4 regions of the Exiguobacterium sp. B2(2022) genome follow, and region 1 is predicted to be linked to each of the others. Evidence: riboswitches for the same ligand, from Rfam matches in the RefSeq annotation. Region 1 holds a riboswitch; each other region holds the start of a gene.

Evidence for each region. A riboswitch is a leader RNA that binds a small molecule or an ion and turns the genes downstream of it on or off. The one in region 1 is predicted to bind S-adenosylmethionine.
Region 2: linked by a shared signal. The riboswitch ahead of ON063_RS03465 (methionine ABC transporter ATP-binding protein) and the one ahead of metK (methionine adenosyltransferase) in region 1 are both predicted to bind S-adenosylmethionine.
Region 3: linked by a shared signal. The riboswitch ahead of ON063_RS02890 (aminotransferase class I/II-fold pyridoxal phosphate-dependent enzyme) and the one ahead of metK (methionine adenosyltransferase) in region 1 are both predicted to bind S-adenosylmethionine.
Region 4: linked by a shared signal. The riboswitch ahead of ON063_RS08940 (2,3-diketo-5-methylthiopentyl-1-phosphate enolase) and the one ahead of metK (methionine adenosyltransferase) in region 1 are both predicted to bind S-adenosylmethionine.

What each region holds. Positions count from the first base shown of each region.
Region 1 covers NZ_JAPEHX010000025.1:844-5,898, forward strand. The annotation lists gene ON063_RS06655 (alpha/beta hydrolase) at 1-672, opposite strand, end outside; gene ON063_RS06660 (GNAT family N-acetyltransferase) at 761-1,231, opposite strand; gene ON063_RS06665 (hypothetical protein) at 1,396-1,917, shown strand; gene metK (methionine adenosyltransferase) at 1,940-3,148, opposite strand; SAM riboswitch class I at 3,281-3,400, opposite strand; gene pckA (phosphoenolpyruvate carboxykinase (ATP)) at 3,706-5,055, shown strand, end outside.
Region 2 covers NZ_JAPEHX010000011.1:18,585-23,639, reverse strand. The annotation lists gene ON063_RS03490 (hypothetical protein) at 1-244, shown strand, start outside; gene ON063_RS03485 (arsenate reductase family protein) at 292-645, shown strand; gene gcvH (glycine cleavage system protein GcvH) at 694-1,077, shown strand; gene ON063_RS03475 (PTS transporter subunit IIC) at 1,123-2,178, opposite strand; gene ON063_RS03470 (thioredoxin family protein) at 2,359-2,616, shown strand; SAM riboswitch class I at 3,067-3,173, shown strand; gene ON063_RS03465 (methionine ABC transporter ATP-binding protein) at 3,311-4,339, shown strand; gene ON063_RS03460 (methionine ABC transporter permease) at 4,329-4,991, shown strand; gene ON063_RS03455 (MetQ/NlpA family ABC transporter substrate-binding protein) at 5,022-5,055, shown strand, end outside.
Region 3 covers NZ_JAPEHX010000009.1:3,862-8,916, reverse strand. The annotation lists gene ON063_RS02895 (iron-containing alcohol dehydrogenase) at 1-998, opposite strand, end outside; gene ON063_RS02890 (aminotransferase class I/II-fold pyridoxal phosphate-dependent enzyme) at 995-2,170, opposite strand; SAM riboswitch class I at 2,249-2,348, opposite strand; gene ON063_RS02885 (AI-2E family transporter) at 2,507-3,607, shown strand; gene ON063_RS02880 (MDR family MFS transporter) at 3,877-5,055, shown strand, end outside.
Region 4 covers NZ_JAPEHX010000037.1:17,611-22,665, forward strand. The annotation lists gene ON063_RS08920 (DUF4188 domain-containing protein) at 1-2, shown strand, start outside; gene ON063_RS08925 (cupin domain-containing protein) at 21-554, opposite strand; gene ON063_RS08930 (methylthioribulose 1-phosphate dehydratase) at 568-1,185, opposite strand; gene ON063_RS08935 (2-hydroxy-3-keto-5-methylthiopentenyl-1-phosphate phosphatase) at 1,182-1,832, opposite strand; gene ON063_RS08940 (2,3-diketo-5-methylthiopentyl-1-phosphate enolase) at 1,829-2,983, opposite strand; SAM riboswitch class I at 3,054-3,155, opposite strand; SAM riboswitch class I at 3,361-3,463, shown strand; gene mtnK (S-methyl-5-thioribose kinase) at 3,546-4,697, shown strand; gene mtnA (S-methyl-5-thioribose-1-phosphate isomerase) at 4,694-5,055, shown strand, end outside.

The sequences.
Region 1 (5,055 bases):
AAACTTGGTGTTCAAACGTTCATATCCAAAATGCGGGAATCCTTCCAACCGACGGATGTACACTTGATCCCCACCAATCTTCCGGCAGACGTTTAACGTCAACTTCACGTCTGCAAATTGATCGTCCGGTGCATAGAAACAAGCAAGCGGAAGTCGTGGTAAGTGCTTCTTCTCTTCTTGATGTTCCACGATTTCTTCTTCAATCTCACGATATTGCGCATACGTGATCTCACCGAAGCGTGACGATTCCTCGCCTCCACCAGTGAATGTCATCATCCCGAGCGGTAGGTCTGGGCGGAAACGGTCGACAGCACTCGCGACGACTTGTTTCAATCCACCGATTTGACGAGTGGCATGCCAATCAAATAAAGGAGAGATGTACGTCAAACTCCCAAGTGGCACATCATACTCTTGCAAGAGTCGGTTCGTGAAAAGTGCCCCGAGACTGAATGCCACGACGTGGATCGGTAGTTTGTATTCCCCTGCCTCACGCAACGCTCGCTTGATGAGCTGTTTATGATCATCTGCCGTCAATCCGACCGATTGGTCACGGACGACAATTACCTCGTACTCGTCCTGGAGTCTGCGAATAAAGTTCTCACTGATCCGAGACGTGAACTGTAGCGGGTACACGATGACGATGACCCCTTTTCGTGCTTCTTCATATGTCATGCTGCCGTCACCTCATTTTTAGACTATGTGTATTGTATCAAAAAAACATCAGCCGCAACTGATGTTTGAAGAAAATCCGTCTGGAGGCTTAGCTCGGATGATATCGTAAATGAATGAGTTCCATCGGCTGGTCGTATACCTCTTCTTGGACCCGATTCACTTCTTTAAACGATTGATGCAAAAGGAACGCAATCGCTTGGTCATTTGAATTTTCAACGTACACTTCCATCGGTTGTGTTTTTTTCGATTGGAGATAGTTTAAAAAGGCTGCCCCATACCCGTTCCGGTGATAATCAGGGTGAAGATAAAGACGAAGCATCTCCCACATGTCACCGCGATCGATGGCATGACAGAATCCGATGACATCTTCTTCGAACTCGCCGACGATAAAGTATTGCTCTCGTGCTTCTTCACTCGAACTGATCGCTCGAACAATCTCTTCTTGTCGATAAGCGCGCTCCATCGCTTTCAAACGATTCAAATCATCCTCTGAAATCGTCGCAAGTGCAATCGTTCGAATTAATGCTGCATCTTCTGGAACTGCTTCCCTCATGTTCATGACAGCTTCCCCCTTTTGGCCAATCTATTTGTATCATTCCCTATCGTCACGTTTTTATCCTGCCATTCGTTTCTTTTTCATGACGATTCATAAGAAAACGTTATGTCCGCAATCGACTAGGGTATAACACTAGCAATGCCAATCACATGAAGGAGTGGAACAACATGGAACCAAAATTAGAGCATGACCCGAAAGTCGAACAAACAGAGAATCCGAACCGTCAATTTGATCAATTGGATGCTGGGGGACCAAAGATCAGCGTTGTGACCGGGATGTTACTCGGTGCCCTCGTCGGGGGTCTCCTCGCCTTACTTAGCTCCTCGAATCGAGAGCAGACGAAACAATCGCTTACGAATGCAAAATCTTCGGTCGGAGGCATCGTGAATGAGGTCAAACAAGATCCAGCCGGTAAGGCATCTCAAGTCATTGAACAAGTGAAGACCGCTTCTGGCAAGATTCAGGAAGTGACTACAGACGTTCAAAACGTATATGAAAAAGTCGTCGGAGAAGTCGATACGGTCAAAGAAGATGTCAATAAAATCGTCGAGACGGCCCAAGAAGCCAAATCAGATTTACAAGACATTGGTGAAAAAGTCGTCGAAGCGAAGGATACGGCGCTTGGACAAGAAACCACTTCGACTGAATCGACGTCGAATGACAATAAGCAGACACCACCAACGACTTGAACCTAAAAAAACGTTTTGTTGATTACGCGAAACGCTTCGCGCCTTCTTCAAGAACTGCTGCTTTATCTGTTTGCTCCCATGGGAGTTCGATATCTGTACGACCGAAGTGACCGTAAGCTGCTGTTTGCTTGTAGATTGGACGGCGAAGGTCAAGCATCTTGATGATGCCTGCTGGACGGAGGTCGAAGTTCTCACGAACGAGTTCAACGAGCTCTGTTTCGCTCAATTTACCAGTGCCGAACGTGTCGACAGCGATTGATACTGGATGTGCTACCCCAATCGCGTAAGCGAGTTGAACTTCTGCTTTATCCGCAAGTCCTGCTGCAACGATGTTTTTCGCTACATAACGAGCTGCGTATGCTGCTGAACGGTCAACTTTTGTAGGATCTTTACCAGAGAATGCGCCACCGCCGTGACGAGCGTATCCACCGTACGTGTCGACGATGATTTTACGTCCTGTAAGACCTGCATCTCCTTGTGGTCCACCGATTACGAAGCGACCAGTCGGGTTGATGAAGTATTTTGTTTCAGCATCGATGAGTTCAGCCGGGATGACTGCTTCGATGACATACTTTTTCAAGTCTTCTTGAATTTGCTCGAGCGTGATCTCTTCTGCGTGTTGTGTCGAGATGACGATTGTATCGATGCGAACAGGATTGTTGTTCTCATCGTACTCAACCGTTACTTGCGTCTTTCCATCGGGACGAAGGTAAGCAAGCGTACCGTTCTTACGAACTTCTGCAAGACGACGTGACAATTTGTGCGCCAATGAGATTGGAAGCGGCATGAGTTCTGGAGTCTCGTTTGTCGCATATCCGAACATGAGACCTTGGTCACCTGCACCGATTGCATCAAGTTCCTCTTCAGTCATCTGACCTTCACGTGCTTCAAGAGCTTGGTCGACACCTTGCGCAATGTCTACTGATTGCTCGTCAATCGACGTCAAGACGGCACATGTTTCCGCATCGAAACCATATTTCGCACGTGTGTATCCGATTTCACGGACTGTTTCACGGACAACTTTCGGGATATCCACGTAAGTTGACGTTGTGATTTCACCAGCTACGAGTACAAGACCTGTTGTGACAGACGTTTCTGCCGCAACACGGGCATTCGGGTCTTCCGCTAAAATGGCATCCAAAATCGAGTCAGAAATCTGATCACAAATTTTATCTGGATGTCCTTCAGTAACCGACTCTGAAGTAAAAAGTCGACGGTTCAATTTTGACATTCAAAAAACCTCCTATAATAAGGGTGATATGTGGACGGTACTCGTTCCCCTTACGCGTTGCTTTGGGACGGTAATGAAAAAAACCTCCCCCGATGACATACATGGGGAAAGGTTGAATCGTTCTTCCTTACCCTCTTATCGTTCGAAGCTAATGGCTTCGCTTCAGGATAGCACCTTTTCCGCATAAGACTTCATGTCGGACGGTTGCTGGGCTTCGTAGGGCCTTGTTCCCTCCACCGCTCAGAATAAGAGTATCCGTTACGAAAACCATCATATAAATGACGCTCGATTATGTCAAGGGAATCAGACGAATTCGTAAAATTTTTCACCGACTTGCAAAACATTTCTGTTTGTGAATCGACAAACATTTTTTTATTTCGTTTCTGTTTTTTAACACCTTGTGATAAGAGAATGTGATAAACTGTTTTTGTAAGAAAGGATACGCTTGTGTTTAATTAGTGTGTCACATATAATTAAAAATGTCATACTGATTAATCGTAATCGCGGAAGTATGCGGATTTCATCCACATCTATTTAGGGGAAAGGTGGGATTCAGGATGGCGACAACGCTCCTGAAAATCGAAGAATTAATTAATGGTGCCGACATGAAACGGAACTTGACGGTTCCAGAACTGGTGGAAGAAGCCATCCAAAATGGTGAAGGTGTACTGACAAAAGACGGGGCTTTATCTGTCAGCACGGGTGCTTTTACCGGACGGTCACCGAAAGACAAATTCGTCGTACAAGATGAAGTCAGCAACAACCTTGTCGATTGGGGAAAAGTGAACCAACCGATCGCGGAAGAGAAGTTTTCAGCACTTCTTGACAAAGTACTCAACCATTTAGAAAAGAAAGACAAACTTTATTACCTCGAAGCGTCTGCTGGTGCCGATGAGCACTATACGTTACCGGTCCGTGCCATTACAGAATATGCATGGCATAGTCTATTCGCAAAACAACTGTTTTTACGCGAATGGCCAACGAAAGGTGCGTTCGACCCGTTCACTGTAATTTATGCACCGAGTTATAAAGCCGACCCTGCAGTGGATGGCACGAACTCAGAGACGTTCATTCTCGTTTCATTCGCCAAGCGCACCATTCTGATCGGGGGAACAGAGTACGGTGGCGAAATTAAAAAATCAATCTTCTCCGTCATGAACTTCTTGTTACCTGAACAAAACGTCTTATCGATGCACTGTTCGGCAAACGTTAACGATGCAAATGAAACGGCACTCTTCTTCGGATTGTCGGGAACTGGGAAGACGACACTTTCAGCTGATCCACAGCGCCACTTAATCGGAGACGATGAGCATGGATGGTCACCGGATGGGGTCTTCAACATTGAAGGCGGTTGCTACGCGAAGACGATCAACTTGTCGCGTGAGAACGAACCGCAAATCTATGATGCGATCCGCTTCGGTTCATTGATTGAAAACGTCGTATTGAATGAAGATCGTACGCCGGACTACAAGAACATCTCCTTGACTGAAAATACGCGTGCAGCATATCCGATCGAATTCATCGACAACGCGATGCTCCCATCACGTGCCGGTCATCCAAATACGATCGTCTTCTTGACGGCCGATGCGTATGGTGTCTTGCCACCGATCAGCAAACTGACGAAAGAACAGGCGATGTATCACTTCTTGTCTGGTTACACGTCTAAGCTTGCTGGTACAGAGCGTGGTGTCACAGAACCACAAGCGACGTTCTCGACTTGCTTTGGTTCACCGTTCCTTCCGCTCGCTCCAGAGCGTTATGCGGATATGCTCGGTAAATTGATTGAAGAGCACGATGTAGATGTCTACCTCGTCAACACGGGCTGGACAGGTGGAGCATACGGCGAAGGTTCACGTATGAAACTCGCCTATACGCGTGCGATGGTCAATGCCGCCGTCAACGGCCAG
Region 2 (5,055 bases), on a different contig from region 1:
CGAACTCGTCCAAGTCGCGGCCGTTCAAAACGTCTTGAAGGCGCTCGGTGGACAAGGAGACCCGTTCAACCCGACACGTCGGGTCGAGACGAGACATCCAGAGATGATTCCTTTCCTGTCAGGCGGGGTATTAGGATACGGCAGGTCAAGTGAGGCAGCAGCGGTCATCCTTCGCTTTATGGAAGAGCGACATTCCGTCAATCCGACGATGAAGCGAGAGATTGAACGGTTGCTTGAGACGTGAATTGATTTCTCAAGATGTGCTACATTGATGAAAGAGGTGATGAACAGATGGTGACACTATACGGCTATCCACCATGCAGTACGTGTAAAAAAGCAGAAAAATGGTTGAAAGAGCAAGGGGTCGAGTATACATACGTTCATATCGTCGAATCGACACCGACGAAAGAAGAACTCGCCGAGCTGTGGAAACAATCGGACTTACCGCTTAAGAAATTCTTCAATACGAGCGGGCAAGTCTATCGAAACGAAGGCATCAAAGACAAGCTACCTAATCTATCAGAAGACGAACAACTCGAGCTATTATCAAGCAATGGTATGCTTTTGAAGCGTCCAATCGTCACAAATGGTGAAAAAACGACGGTCGGATTTTCAGAAAAGTCCTTTACGGACGTTTGGGGCTAAGTGCTATAATACAGATGTGAGTCTAATTTATTTGAGGGGGAAGTTAGGATGAGCAAAGTACCAGCAAATTTACGTTATTCAAAAGAACATGAGTGGGTAGAAGTGAACGGAACAAAAGCCCGCATCGGCATCACGGATTTCGCACAAAGCGAACTAGGGGATATCGTGTTTGTGGAACTCCCAGAAGTTGACGGTACGATTTTGCTCGACGAGCCATTCGGTTCAGTCGAATCAGTGAAGACAGTCTCTGAGTTGTATGCGCCAGTATCAGGACGCATCACAGCAGTAAACGAGGACCTTGCCGATTCTCCAGAACTCGTCAACGAGTCACCGTTTGAAAATGCATGGATGATCGAAGTTGAGTTGACGGAAGAGTCAGACCTCGACAAGCTCATGTCTGCAGAAGAATATGAAGCGATGATTCAAGGATAAGTAAAACCGGCCTCTCCTGATTGGAGAAGCCGGTTTTTTATATGTTTACTCGAAATCGAGTCGGTAATGATCCGATTTAACGAGCGTCGCCCGTTCGAACACACGATAGAAGAAAATCCCGAGTCCGACTGGAATAAGCCCGAACAAGACGATCACAAGAAGCACGTTGAACAAGGCGAATCCGCCCGGCATGAGATGTAGCGCATTTACCGGTCCAATGAGTCCAGATACGCCAAACCCTGCACTGATTGGAGTTCCCTCGATTCTTAATATACCAGCGAGCGCACCGAGGATGGCCGCATTCGCCAAAATCGGAAGCATCATAATCGGGCGTCGGACAAAGTTCGCCATTTGAATCTTCGGTGACCCGAGGAAGTGGGCGATCGATGTCCCGGTCGCGTTCGCCTGCCACCCTGCGATGGCGAGACCGAATCCAGCGGCGACGACGCCGAGGTTTGCCGCACCGGCCGCAACGCCTGATAGGCTAATCGCGGTCGCGATTCCGACAGTCGAAATCGGCGAGACGATGATGAGCGAGAACGCCATCGCGATCAAGATGCCCATGAGAACCGGTTGAAGATCCGTCATCGTCATGATGAGGTATCCGATGTATGTCGTGATCTGTGAGATATACGTCAATAAGAAGGCACCGATGCCCCCTGCGACGACAATGACTGTCATCGGCATGACGATGACCGTATACGTCTTCAAGTGGGGAGCGAGCTTCATGACAAGAATCGTAGCGATCGCAGCGGTCACACCGGCTGTGATCACGTCACCGATTTCGGCCATCACGAACGCACCTTCGTTAATTCGAACGGCGCCACTGCCGACATAGGTTGCGATGGCGATTGTTCCAGCCTCTAAAATCGATCGTCCGAACTGCATCGCGACGGCAAGACCGATAATGGCCGGGAGGAGTCGCATCGCAATCGTCGTCGCATCCAATATGAATTGAAGAGACGGAAAATAAGGGAGTATAGCTTTCGTGAGTTCACCGAGCAGCGCGCTCGGGATGAGGGCGATCAGAATCGCCATACTGAGACCGTTTAAGACGTTCATCGTAAATTGCTTTGTCGTACCTGTTGCCTGTTCCGTCATCATTCATTCACCTGTCCTTCTTCTTTGCTGTTATGTACAAAAGCGATAAAGTTAGAACCCATATTATTCCTATCCGACAGAAGAGTCAAGAGAATCATTGAAAAATTCTGAAATTTCACGAGAGCACGATTTTTGAACGGGACTCGAACGACCATTATAATGACAGGAGAGGTGAGAAAAATGATTACAGACGGATTCTTATATATATACGCCCCGATGTGTGGTACATGCGCTGTCGCGGAGAAAATGTTGACGGTCGTCGAGGCGGTCGACCCTGAAATTCAGATTGAAAAACGCGATGCGAACTATATCCCAAACGAGCTTGAAGCTTATCAGGTGATGAGTGTCCCAGCGCTGTTAAAGCTTGAAAATGGCGAGGTTCGGGATCGTCTTTACGCCTTTCAAAACGTTCAACACGTCCTCTCTTTCGTGAAGTGAGAGAGGAACATTAGAATAATCTGAAAATTTTAAATAATCAGTTGACACAGAAAGTTCACGAATGGTATATTCATTACAACATCTTACTTGAACACAAAATAGGACGCGATATTCCCGACATCAAGACGTTTTGGTGAAGCCGCTGCTACCTTTATACGAATACACGTCAGTCTTCCCTTCGATTGTCCCCCAAAAAAATCAAGCGAAGAAAGACGTTCCGTATAATCGCACGGTCCAAGTCAAGATCGAGTGATGATTGGTGAATCTCCCCCATATAAGGATGTAAATCTTGAACGGGCAAAAGATTTTCATCTATGGGCTGTCCTTCCGTGACTCAAGGTGCTACGTTCTGTGTCGTCCTCGGACGGCACCTTTTTTTGATTTTTTTGAAAAAATGATTTGACAGCAGAAAAAGCTGTCGCTATGATAAAGCTAATCGAATACACAACACTCTTATCAAGAGAGGCTGAGGGACTGGCCCTATGACGCCCAGCAACCGCGGAGCAATCCGAAATGGTGCTAATTCCAGCAAGGTGAGAAACCTTGACAGATGAGAGCAATCGTTGTCCGTACGATAAAGTGCGCACGTTTGCTCAAGAAACCTTGACAGATGAGAGCAATCGTTGTCCGTACGATAAAGTGCGCACGTTTGCTCAAACGTGCGCGCTTTTTTTGTTGTCAGGAGGGAAATGTATTGATTCAATTACGAAACGTCGCCAAATGGTTCGATACGAAAAATGGTCGTGTCCAGGCGGTCGATGATGTATCACTAACGATTGATCGCGGTGAAATTTTTGGAATAATCGGATATTCGGGGGCGGGAAAGTCGACGCTCATCCGATTGCTCAACCGTCTCGAATCACCGTCTAGCGGTGAAATCGAGGTCGCCGGGAGTGAGCTCACGAAGCTCAGCCCGAAAGAATTACGAGGGGTTCGCAAGAACGTCTCGATGGTCTTCCAGCACTTTAACCTTCTGTGGTCGCGCACGGTCGCAGAAAACATCAGCTTCCCACTCGAATTGATCGGGGTTCCGGCAAGTGAGCGGAAGCGTCGGGTTCAAGAACTCGTCGAGCTCGTCGGACTATCAGGTCGCGAAGACAGCTATCCGTCACAATTATCGGGCGGTCAAAAACAGCGAGTCGGGATTGCCCGCGCGCTCGCTACAAATCCAGAGGTGCTCCTCTGTGACGAAGCGACAAGCGCGCTCGACCCGAAGACGACGGATTCGATTCTTGAACTGCTCGTCAGCATCAATAAGAAGCTCGGATTGACAATCGTCCTCATCACACATGAGATGCACGTCATCCAAAAGATTTGTCATCGCGTCGCCGTGATGGAGGCAGGGAAAGTCGTTGAGACAGGTCAAGTCTCTGACGTGTTCCAACATCCGGAGCAGCCGATCACGAAAGAATTCGTCAAGCAAATCGGGGCGGTCGACGATCTGTCGCTCACGTTCGAACATTTGAAAGCACGCTATCCGAGTGGGCAAATCGTCAAATTGAAATTCTTGAACGAAACGGCAGAACAGCCGATTTTGTCTGACGTCCTTAAGACGCACGACATCGGATTCAACATCATCGGCGGGAACGTGACTCAGTCACAAGTCGGTGCGCTCGGCACGCTATTCATCCAATTGATTGGGGAAGCACGAGAAATCGAACGCGCCATCGCGTCGATTCGTTCGCAATCAGTAGAAGTGGAGGTGGAAAGCGATGTTTCCTAACGTAGACTGGCAAATCATGATGGAACAGACATGGGAGACGTTATACATGACGCTCGTCGCGGGTGTCGCGACGTTTGTGATTGGACTCGCTTTAGGTTTGATTCTTTATATTACAAACGAATCGCTATTATTGAAGAATCGTCCGATTTACGTCTTCGTCAGCGCGATCGTCAACGTGTTCCGTTCGATCCCGTTCATCATCTTAATCATCTTACTCATCCCGTTCACGTTGTTCCTGCTCGGTACGATGCTCGGTTCGACGGCGGCGCTTCCGGCACTTATCATCGGAGCTGCACCGTTCTACGCCCGTATGGTCGAACTTGCCCTTCGTGAAGTCGACCGCGGTGTCATCGAGGCAGCGGAATCGATGGGCGCGACGAAATGGCAAATCATTTATAAAGTGTTGATTCCGGAAGCACTTCCGGCAATCGTTTCAGGACTCACGGTGACCATTGTGGCAATCGTCGGTTATACGGCGATGGCCGGTGTCGTCGGAGGCGGCGGACTCGGGAACTTGGCCTTCTTGGAAGGGTTCCAACGCTCACAAAACGACGTCACGTTCGTGGCGACGGTGCTCATCTTGATCATCGTGTTCGTCATCCAGTTCATCGGTGACCGACTCGTCACAAAAATTGATAAACGTTCAGCTTAATTACACATACACCATTTGGAGGGATTCATAATGAAAACTTGGAAAACAGTACTCGGATTGACAG
Region 3 (5,055 bases), on a different contig from region 1:
TGAAGATTGATGAGAATTTCTTTTAACCGCTCTGAATCTTCAAGATTCCGAATCCCTTGAATCGTGATTTCTTCAACAATCGAAGTGACCAATTCATCGACTTGATCAGGATGAATCCCAAGTTGTGTTAGCGAAGTCGGCGCATCGATGGATTGAAGCCAGTCCTCGAGCAGGAAGGTGTCATCGGATCTAATCAACCGTTTTTGAACAATCAATCCGAACCCGACCTTATCCCCATGTAACCAATGATGAGTCGAATCAAAGCGACTAAGTGCATTATGAACGGCGTGCGCGACGGCAACACGTGTGCCGGCATCCCCGAACCCACCAACCGCACCACCGATTGCGAGGACATGGTCGACGATATATCGGACGTCCGTTCCATAACGACGAAAGTCCTGTTCATGAATCGACAAGTCCATCAATTTACCGCACTGCGCAGCAAGTGATAACCCGGACTGAATCCCTGCATCCTTTGAAGTCGTCCCGCTAATATAACGAGCCTCGAACCACTTTGCGACCGTGTCGATGACGCCAGCCTTGAAATAGTCATAAGGCGAATCACGTAACAGTCGTTCATCTGCGATGACGCGCTCGATGACGACCGGAAACGTGTCATAGCGAATGTAAGACCCTTCCTCACTGTAGATGACGCTCAGTGGTGTGAAGGCTGCACAGTTTGATACGAGTGTCGGGACAACAATGAGCGGGACTGACTGAGCGAATGCAATCCGCTTCGCCGTATCAATCAATTTACCTCCGCCGACGGCAATCCATACGTCTGGTCGATAGGCATTCAAACGATTTACTTCTTCGTCTGAACATTCACCGTAAAATCGTACACTCGGAATTTCTGCTAGACGAGGGAACACGCGAACCGCTTCACCGTATCCGTTCAATCCTCTCAAAACGAGTGCCTCCCGATTCCCAATCAACGTATGAAGGTCCTCGAGCGCATTATGCGAATGGTCATATTCGAGCACGGCCTGACGAATCACAAATGTACCTCCTCATAGGCTGCAAACAGTCTCTCAATCCGTTCTACCGCTTCATCAATCTTCTGTTCAGACGATACGAGACCGAAACGGATGTGGTGCTCTCCCTCTGTTCCGAAGAAGTAGCCTGGTGTGACGGCGACTCCCGCCTCGTGGAGTAACTTTGTCGAGAACGATTTTGCATCCCCCTCAGGTACTTTCGCCCATACAAAGAACGAACCCTTTGGTGCCTCAATCTCCCACCCCGCCCGGCGTAACCCATTAATCAATCGGTTTCGTCTTGTTTCGTAAAGTGAGGCTAGGTCGTCACGTAAGTCACGCGGGGATTCTAATGCCACGATCGCTGCCTCTTGAATGGCCGAGAAGACAGAGACGTGGACGTGATCTTGATATGTGTTGATGGCTTCGATGATATCGGCATTTCCGACCGCGAACGCGACACGCCACCCTGACATATTGAACGCCTTCGACATCGTGTATACTTCAATTCCAATATCTTTCGCACCATCTGCCTGCAGGAAGCTCGGTGGAACATAACCGTCGAACCCAATGCTTCCATAAGCGAAATCGTGGACGACCATCACATCATGCTTTTTCGCAAACGCGACGGTCTCTTCAAAGAATGCTGGTGTTGCGACAGCCCCAGTCGGATTGCTCGGGTAGTTCAAATACATGAGTTTCGCATGGCACGGATCGAGTGTTGAATAGTTCGGAAGAAAGCCATGTTCCTCTTTTAGCGTCAAATCGATGATTTCCGCACCTGCGAGCCTCGCTCCAGAGATGTAATCCGGGTAACCCGGGTTCGGGAGCAAAATCCCGTCACCTGGTTCGAGAAGGCATTGTGGGAGTGTGATCAAACCTGATTTACTACCAATCAAGATGGCGACTTCTCGTTCCGGGTCGAGTTCGACACCATATTCACGAGAGTAAAATGATGCGACCGCCTGTTTCAATCGGGTCTGTCCTCGAAATGGACCGTATTGGTGTGTGGTCGGGTCCGTGAGGGCACGTTCGAGCGCCTCACAGATTGGAGCGGGCGTCGGTAAATCGGGTGTCCCTTGCCCGAGTCGGATGACGCTCTTCCCGCTTGCCTCTACCGCTGCGACCTCTTCTGCTAATCCGACGAAGTGTTGCGTCGGTAAAGATTTTAATAATTGTGAACGTCTGTCTGCCATGATTCTTCCTCCTGATACGAAAAAACACCCCTTTCTGAGGAAAGGGGTGCTCAATACAGACGTATGTAGTCAACCACCTTCCCATCTCTCAAGGTCACCTTGCTGGAATTAGCACAGTATTTTGCAATCTGTTGCTGAAGCTTCATCGGGCCAGTCCCTCCGCTTCTCTTGATAGAAAGTGTTATTCGCTATGTAATTTTTGTATGTCCCTAAGTTAACCAGACATTTCCAACGGTGTCAAACATTTTTTTCAAAGTGAACATCTATTGAATCCTTTTCAAAAAACATTCATAGTAAAAGAGTAGAAAAATTATATTTGTATGAGGGGATAGAGCATTGGAGCTTAATCGTCAACTTATTTGGAAACTCAGTGTGATCGGTCTGATTTTACTCGTCTTATGGCGGGTCATCAGTGAACCGGATACCATCTCACGTGTTTTGCAGTACACGTTTCAGTTACTGACCCCGATCATCATGGGGATTGCCATCGCTTTGTTACTCAACACCGTACTCTCTTATATTGAAGAACGGTTCCATTTGAAGCGATATCAAGGTCTGCTCATCGTCTATATCACGTTTATCGGGATTTTAGCGATCTCCGTCGTCACGTTGTTCCCGCGGATCTACTCGAGTCTTTCATCACTCATCGAGGAGTTACCCGTCTACATCCGTCAAATCGATGCGTTCTTAGGTGATGTAAACAATTACTTGAAAGACTATAATGCGACGATCGCCCAGGCGATTGATTTTGCACGCTTCGAGGATCGTTATTCCGGATGGGTCGAGACGGCCGTCCTCTCTTCTGTCAGTTATGTCTCTAGTTTCACGATGACATTGATCAACTTCTTGATTGGGATTGTCATCTCCATCTATCTGTTAAAAGACAAAGAAGTCTTCGCTCGCATGTTCAAACGCCTTCTCTACGCGCTCTTACCAGTGGGCACTGCGAAGACGACAATCGATATCTTTCAGGAGATGGACTACATTTTTAAACGATACATCATCGGTAAATCACTCGATTGTCTGATCATCGGTGTTCTCGCTGTCATCGGACTCTTAATCATCGGGGCGCCATACGCGTTACTTCTTGGTGTCATCGTCGGGGTGCTCAATTTTATCCCATACGTCGGTCCGCTACTGGGGATGATCCCAGCGTTTATCATCACTTACTTCTATGATCCGTTCACCGCCGTATTGGTGCTCTTGTTCATCTTCTTGTTGCAGCAATTTGACGGGTTATGGCTCGGGCCGAAGATTTTGGGTGACAGCGTCGGAATCACTCCGTTTTGGGTCATCACATCGATTATCATCGGAGGAAGTCTATTCGGTCTCGTCGGCATGTTTGTGAGTGTCCCGATCACGGCGATGATTCAAGTCGTCTTGTCTAGACTGATTGATTATCGTTTGAATCGAAAAAATTTAAATGAATTACTCTAAATCCTCCCAATAATTTGTTGACACATTGATGAAATGTGTCATACAGTTGAAGAGAAGAACAACAATTAACAGAAAGGAGAGGTTCCCATGTCAGTAGTATCTTCGAAACCATTCATTCAAGTTCATACTGATTGGCAGGCACCTCTTCGATTGATTCATATCTAAGACGCCTGCCTAACTAGGCATGCATAAACAACGTGGGACGTCGTATGCCTTCATGCATATGACGTCCCTTTTGTGTCTAAAATTAAATAAAGCAGGTGACCTGTATGTTTCAATCACTCAAGCAACTCGACCGCAACATTTGGATACGTTTCTTAGGAGAAACGATCACGGGAATCATGATGTTCATGATTGCCCCATTCTTAGTCCTTTATTATAGTGACCAGTTAGACAGCTATCTTCAAGTCGGAATCATCATGGCGACGGGACCAATCATGGCGCTCCTCGGCTCGATGATTGGGGGACGGCTTGCTGATCTATACGGACGCAAACCAATCATGATGATCGCCATCGTTGGTGACGCGCTCGCCCTCATCGGTTTTGCGTTCGCCGACTCGTTTTGGCCGTTGCTCTTACTCAATGCCATGCTCGGCTTGACCAATTCATTGTTCCACCCCGCTGCCAGTGCAATGGTCGCTGATGTCACGGAACCCGAGCATATGAACGAGGCGTTCGGCCTCTTACGAATGGGGCATAACATCGGAGCCGCATTCGGACCGCTTCTCGGGAGTGCGGTACTGTTTATCGACAGGGAGCTCATTTTCTTTGCGGCTGCTTTCATCTTTGGATTATATGCCCTCGTGCTTGGGGCATTTATTCACGAGTCGTTGCCGGAGTTCACGGAAGATGAGACCCCGAGCAACCGTGAAGTGTTGCGCGTATTCTATAACGACCGCGTGTTTCTGATCTTTATCTTTGCGGGTATATTCATATCAATGGGGTTCTCGGTCGTCGAAAGTATGTTGCCGCTCTTTTTGAAAGAGTCGCTCCCGACGTATACGGATCAACAAAACCCATTCCCTTACCTGTTGGCACTTAACGGGATTCTCGTCGTTCTTTTCCAGTTCCCGATTGCATCGAAGCTTGGGAATAAGCCTTTTGGGAAAGTCATGTTTGCTGGAGCTACCGTATTCGGGATTGGGATGGTCTTGATTGCAATCGTCCCGAGAGCATTGTACGCTCTCGACGTTCCTTATCTCCCACTCGTCGGGATTTTACTCGCCGTCTACGCGTTTTACACGTTTGGCGAGATGATCATGTCCCCTGTCCAACAGACATTCATCGCCTTGATTGCGCCAGAGAACATGCGCGGCGCCTACAATGGGGCTGCGAGTGTCCAGTGGCTGATCGGCGGTGTGACGGCACCGATTATCGCAAGCGTCTTCTTCGATCATCGTGCCGGGCATATCGCACTGATTTTGATCGGCGGCGCGAGCTGTCTGTCA
Region 4 (5,055 bases), on a different contig from region 1:
GACGCACCTGCCCGTTTTTATTATGCATTCACATTTTCTTTGTCGTAGATCGGCACCCAGCCCTCGGTCGTCACGAAAATACGAACGGCGACGACTTGGCGGTCTTCTTGCAACGTAAAGTAATGACGCGTGTTGACCGGCACCGAGATGAGGTCACCCGGATTGAGCTCGATATTAAAGTATCCGCGCTCTGCATCGTCAATCGCAAAGATGCCGTGACCACTGACGATGAAGCGAACCTCGTCGTCCGTATGGTGATGTTCTTTTTGGAAGTTGACGAGCAATTCGTCTAAGTTTGGCGTCGCATCAGACAAGGAAATAACGTCAGCCGTTTGATAACCACGTCGCGTCGATACGTCTTGAATTTCGTCTTGGAACGTCGATAAAATGACAGCTTTGTCTTCATCTGTCAGTTGATAGTTTTCTTGAAGGGAAGCTGGTAATTTCGCGATATCCCATGCTTCGTAAAGGATGCCTCGTGAGTCTAAAAAGTCACGTACCTCTTGTTGATCACTGACACGTTCTTCGGTTTGTTGAAAATAAATTGTTGCCATGTTGAATTCCTCCTTATGAATGGACGCCTAAGGCGCGTAATTTTAATGAGTAGCTAAATAAAAATTCATATGCTTCTAAATAACGTTTTGCTGCAGCGGGCGTCTCCCCCCAAACGGTAATCCCGTGGTTCCGGATGAGGACGGCACCGGCATCGCTTGTGACATGTGGGGCAAATGCACGGGCGAGTGTCGGGATATCCGCATGGTTCTCGATGATGGGGATTTGGACGCTTGCCGTTTCCTCCCAATAGCCGAGTGCCTTTATGATTTCTTGACCCGTGAACGTGACATGTCCGTTCGTCGCGTAAAGCTCTGAGATGACGTTGTTGTCGACCGTGTGCACGTGAAGGGAACAGGTTGCGTTCGTCTTGTTAAAGATTTCGACGTGTAGCAACGTCTCCGCGGACGGTTTGCCTGTTTGCTCTCCAATCAATTGACCGGTCGCATCGACGAGGACGAAGTCTTCATCCGTACGCTTCCGTTTATCACGACCACTTGCTGTCACGAGGAACGTCAACGGGTCGTCCGATACGCGAATCGCCAAGTTGCCACTCGTCCCAGGGAACCAGTCCCTTGCGGCAAGCTCGTCTTTAATGTCGGCAAGTTCAATCCATCGTTCTTTTACGGTCATACGTTCACTCCTTTCATGTGAGCTGAAATGTCATAGAATGTCTCGAACGGAACATAGTGGAGGCCTTCCGCCTCGCATAGCGAAATCAGTTGACCGCGCGCATACACGACGTCGGCACGTTTGGCGATTTCAAAATCGGTGACGGAGTCCCCGATGACAATCAACGTGTCGGTAGGTGCGACAATCTGTCGGGCAATCGTCGGTTTGCAACATCCGCAATCGTTCGAACAATGGGCATCACATGAATGAGGCCATGTAACGCGCGCTGTCGCTTCTGAAAAATCAACGTGATTGCAGTAGATGTGTTCCGGTGCGACATGACCTCCTAGAATCGGATGGACGAAAAAGTCCATGCCCCCACTGACGACATCAAACCGAAAGCCGTGCGACTGGGTCTCTTGCAAAAACTCGACAAACCCCGCTCGAAGCGTGATGGTCGACTGAAGAAACTCACGATACCGCTCTTGCTGGTTACTCGGGAGCAGGCTGAACATCTGACCGACGCCTTCTCGAATGGAGAGCGTTCGGTTCAAAACACCATCTTTGAGTTCGACCCATTCAGGTGGGGCGAAGCGTCGCATCAACGCGATGATGTTATCTTCTTCCGTGATGGTTCCGTCGAAATCACAGATGACGTGCGTACTCATCGCGCACCCCACGCATTCAGCGCAGTCGATAACGCATCGGTCTCGCTCGTTTTACCGATTGCCTGATCGATTGCTTGGCGGAATGCCCTCGCACCGGCAACCGCACCGTCGGGATGCCCATGAATCCCACCGCCTGCATTGATGACGACATCCGTTCCGAAGTCACGAATCAAATCCGGAACGAGTCTTGGGTGAATCCCGGCAGACGGGACCGTCAGAATCGGTTTCGTCCAATGGGATTCCGTCGCATACGTTTGAATCTGTTGTGTTTCGTCTTTCGGTGTCGAGAGTGAACCATATGGCGACGGGAAGAGCGTCAAGTCCGCCCCGGCGAGTCGAATCAGTTTCCCGAAAAGGAGGGAATGACGAATCGATCCGGTCAACGCTCCCGCGAAAGCGGGATGTGCCAAAATCGGGACGTGAATCTCAGGGTCTTTGGCGAGCTCTCGTAACGCATCGAGCCCGTACGTATACACATTGAACAACAGTGCGGTCGCGCCTGCCTCGATCAAACGTTTTGCCTGGTCGCGTAAGGTGAAAACGGGTCCGCTCAACGTGACGGCGTATAGAACGGAACGACCCGTCAGTTCTTGATGTTCTTGAATGATCGATGCCCCGACCCGTGCCCGTTCGATCGATGGGGTGAGCGGGTTGTCATATAAAATCTCATCGTCTTTCACGAGATCGATGCCACCTGCAAACTGGTCACGAAGTTGTGTCGCCAAAAAATCAAGGTCACGCCCGATGACGCCTTTGAAGATGCTCATGGCGAGCGGTCGGTCGTGTACTTGAAGGATGTTGCGGACACCTTCGACGCCGAATGCGGCACCCGGAAAGTCCGATGCGAGCTCATTCGGGAACGATAGGTCGACAAATTGGACGTTTGGGTCGAGCGACAGTTTTCCGAATGTCGTCGTCAGAATGGACGAGAAGTCCGGCGTCACATTATGTAGCGGGTAACGAATCGAGAAACGACTCGTCGTTTCCTGTTGGGAGGTATCGATGACCTCGCCACGGAACGCCTGTAGTTGATGCTGTTCGAGATGGTTCAATTCGGTCCATGTTCCGACGGTCAGCTCATGTGCGATTTTCTCAGCCACGCGTTCGACGTGATCGGTATGTTTGATTTCATAAGTTGCGATGATTCCCATAAGTTCCTCCTTTCAGGTCAAACAAAAAATGACCTCATGCCAAGGCAAGAGGTCATTCGAAAACAATGAACTCTTATCTCTCAGCGATAGCTGCAAGAATTAGCACCGTGCCATTTCTGGTCGGTTGCTGCGACATCATCGGGCTTGTCCCTCCGTCTGCTCTTGATAAGAATAGTTGTGAAGTTGTGAAATTTAATTGAATTTTTACATAGAATCGCTCACTCGTCAATTCCTTTTTTTGAGAAAAAAAGTTTTAAAATAATGTTTCTATATATGCGTGTCAAAAATAGGGAGTCGACCGAAAATAGAGGATTGACAACTAGCGTGCCTAGTCCGTAATATTCGTCTCAACACGTCAAACACAATTACATCATTTACTCTTATCGCGAGTTGGCAGAGGGAATTGGCCCTAAGACGCCGCAGCAACCGACCATTTGGCACGGTGCTACATCCACCAGACATATGTCTGAAAGATGAGAGGAACAACCAATTTGGGTGTGCCTCTTTCTCGCGGAGAAAGGGGCTTTTTTCATGCATAGATTCAAGAAAGGGGAAAATCATCATGGCTTATGAGGCGTTTACAGAACAAAGTGTCGTCGAACACGTTCGACAGTTGGGGTTACTAGAAGAGGGGATTGCAGAATGTGAGGAAATCGGAGATGGAAATTTAAATCTCGTCTTTCGCATTCGTCAAGGAGAAACGTCATTGATCGTGAAACAGGCGTTACCGTATGCAAAAGTCGTGGGAGAGAGCTGGCCACTCACGCTCGACCGTTCGTGGATTGAACAACTGGCACTCCGTGAGTTTTCAAGAGTCGTACCGCAATTCGTACCGGATGTAATCGGGAGCGATCGTGAACTTGCCTATACGATTTTGGAAGATTTGTCAGCGTTTGAAATCGTCCGGACGGGCTTCCTAAAAGGAGAGAGCTATCCGAATTTGGCGCGTCACGTCGGTACATTCCTCGGTGAAACGTTGTTTGCGACGTCTGACTATGCGAACGGACCGCTCGCCAAGAAACAAATCGAAAAAGAGTATTACAATCCAGAGCTATGCGACATCACGGAAAAGCTGATTTTCACCGACCCGTATCGTGATGCAGAATCGAATCAAATCGAAGCGACCCTTCGTCCGGACGTGGAACAACTGTGGTCAGACCTCGCCTTGAAAATTGAAGTGACGAAATTGAAGGTCGGCTTCGTGACAAAACATGAAGCGTTGCTACATGGAGATTTACATACAGGAAGCATTTTTGCGACGCGTCAAGAAACGAAAATCATCGATCCTGAGTTTGCGTTTTACGGCCCATTCGGTTTTGACATCGGTCAAATCATTGCCCATCTGGTGTTCTCGACATATGCGCATCCGTTGAAGCGGTTCGAACGCTTCACAGAAGTGCTCACTGTTTGGGAGACGTTCGAGAAAACGTTCCGTACACGCTTCACACAGGCGGTCGAACCGTTCAACACAGTAGGATTCGTGGACGAACTGTTGCCATCGATTTTGAGTGATGCGATCGGCTACGCAGGCTGCGAATTGATTCGACGGACGGTCGGTCTAGCGGGCGTTGCTGACTTAGAAACATTACCAGACAACCTTCGGATCGAACGGAAACGTCACGCCCTAGAACTTGGCACGCGTCTCATCAAACAGCGTCATCAGATTCAATCCATCGATCAGCTGATCCCGGTTCTATCGGAGGTGCGGGTATGAGTGTGCAAAGCATACATTTCGATGCCGACACGGAAGTGTTGACGATTTTAGATCAGACACAGTTGCCGCAAGAAGAGCGCTATGTCGAAGTTTTGACGCTCGAACAGGCCGAACAGGCAATCAAGTCGCTCCAAGTCCGAGGTGCGCCGGCCATCGCTTACTTCGGGGCGTTCGTCCTTGCGAAAGAGGCATCACGTCTCCAGGACAATTTATATTTTCACCGCCAATTGGACCAGGTCGGCCAACGGTTGATTGCGACAAGACCAACAGCGGTCAACTTACAACACGTCATCGAATCACTCCTTCGACTGAATGTGGGGGAAGACTTTGAGCAGATCGCAAAAGCCATCAAGGCGCG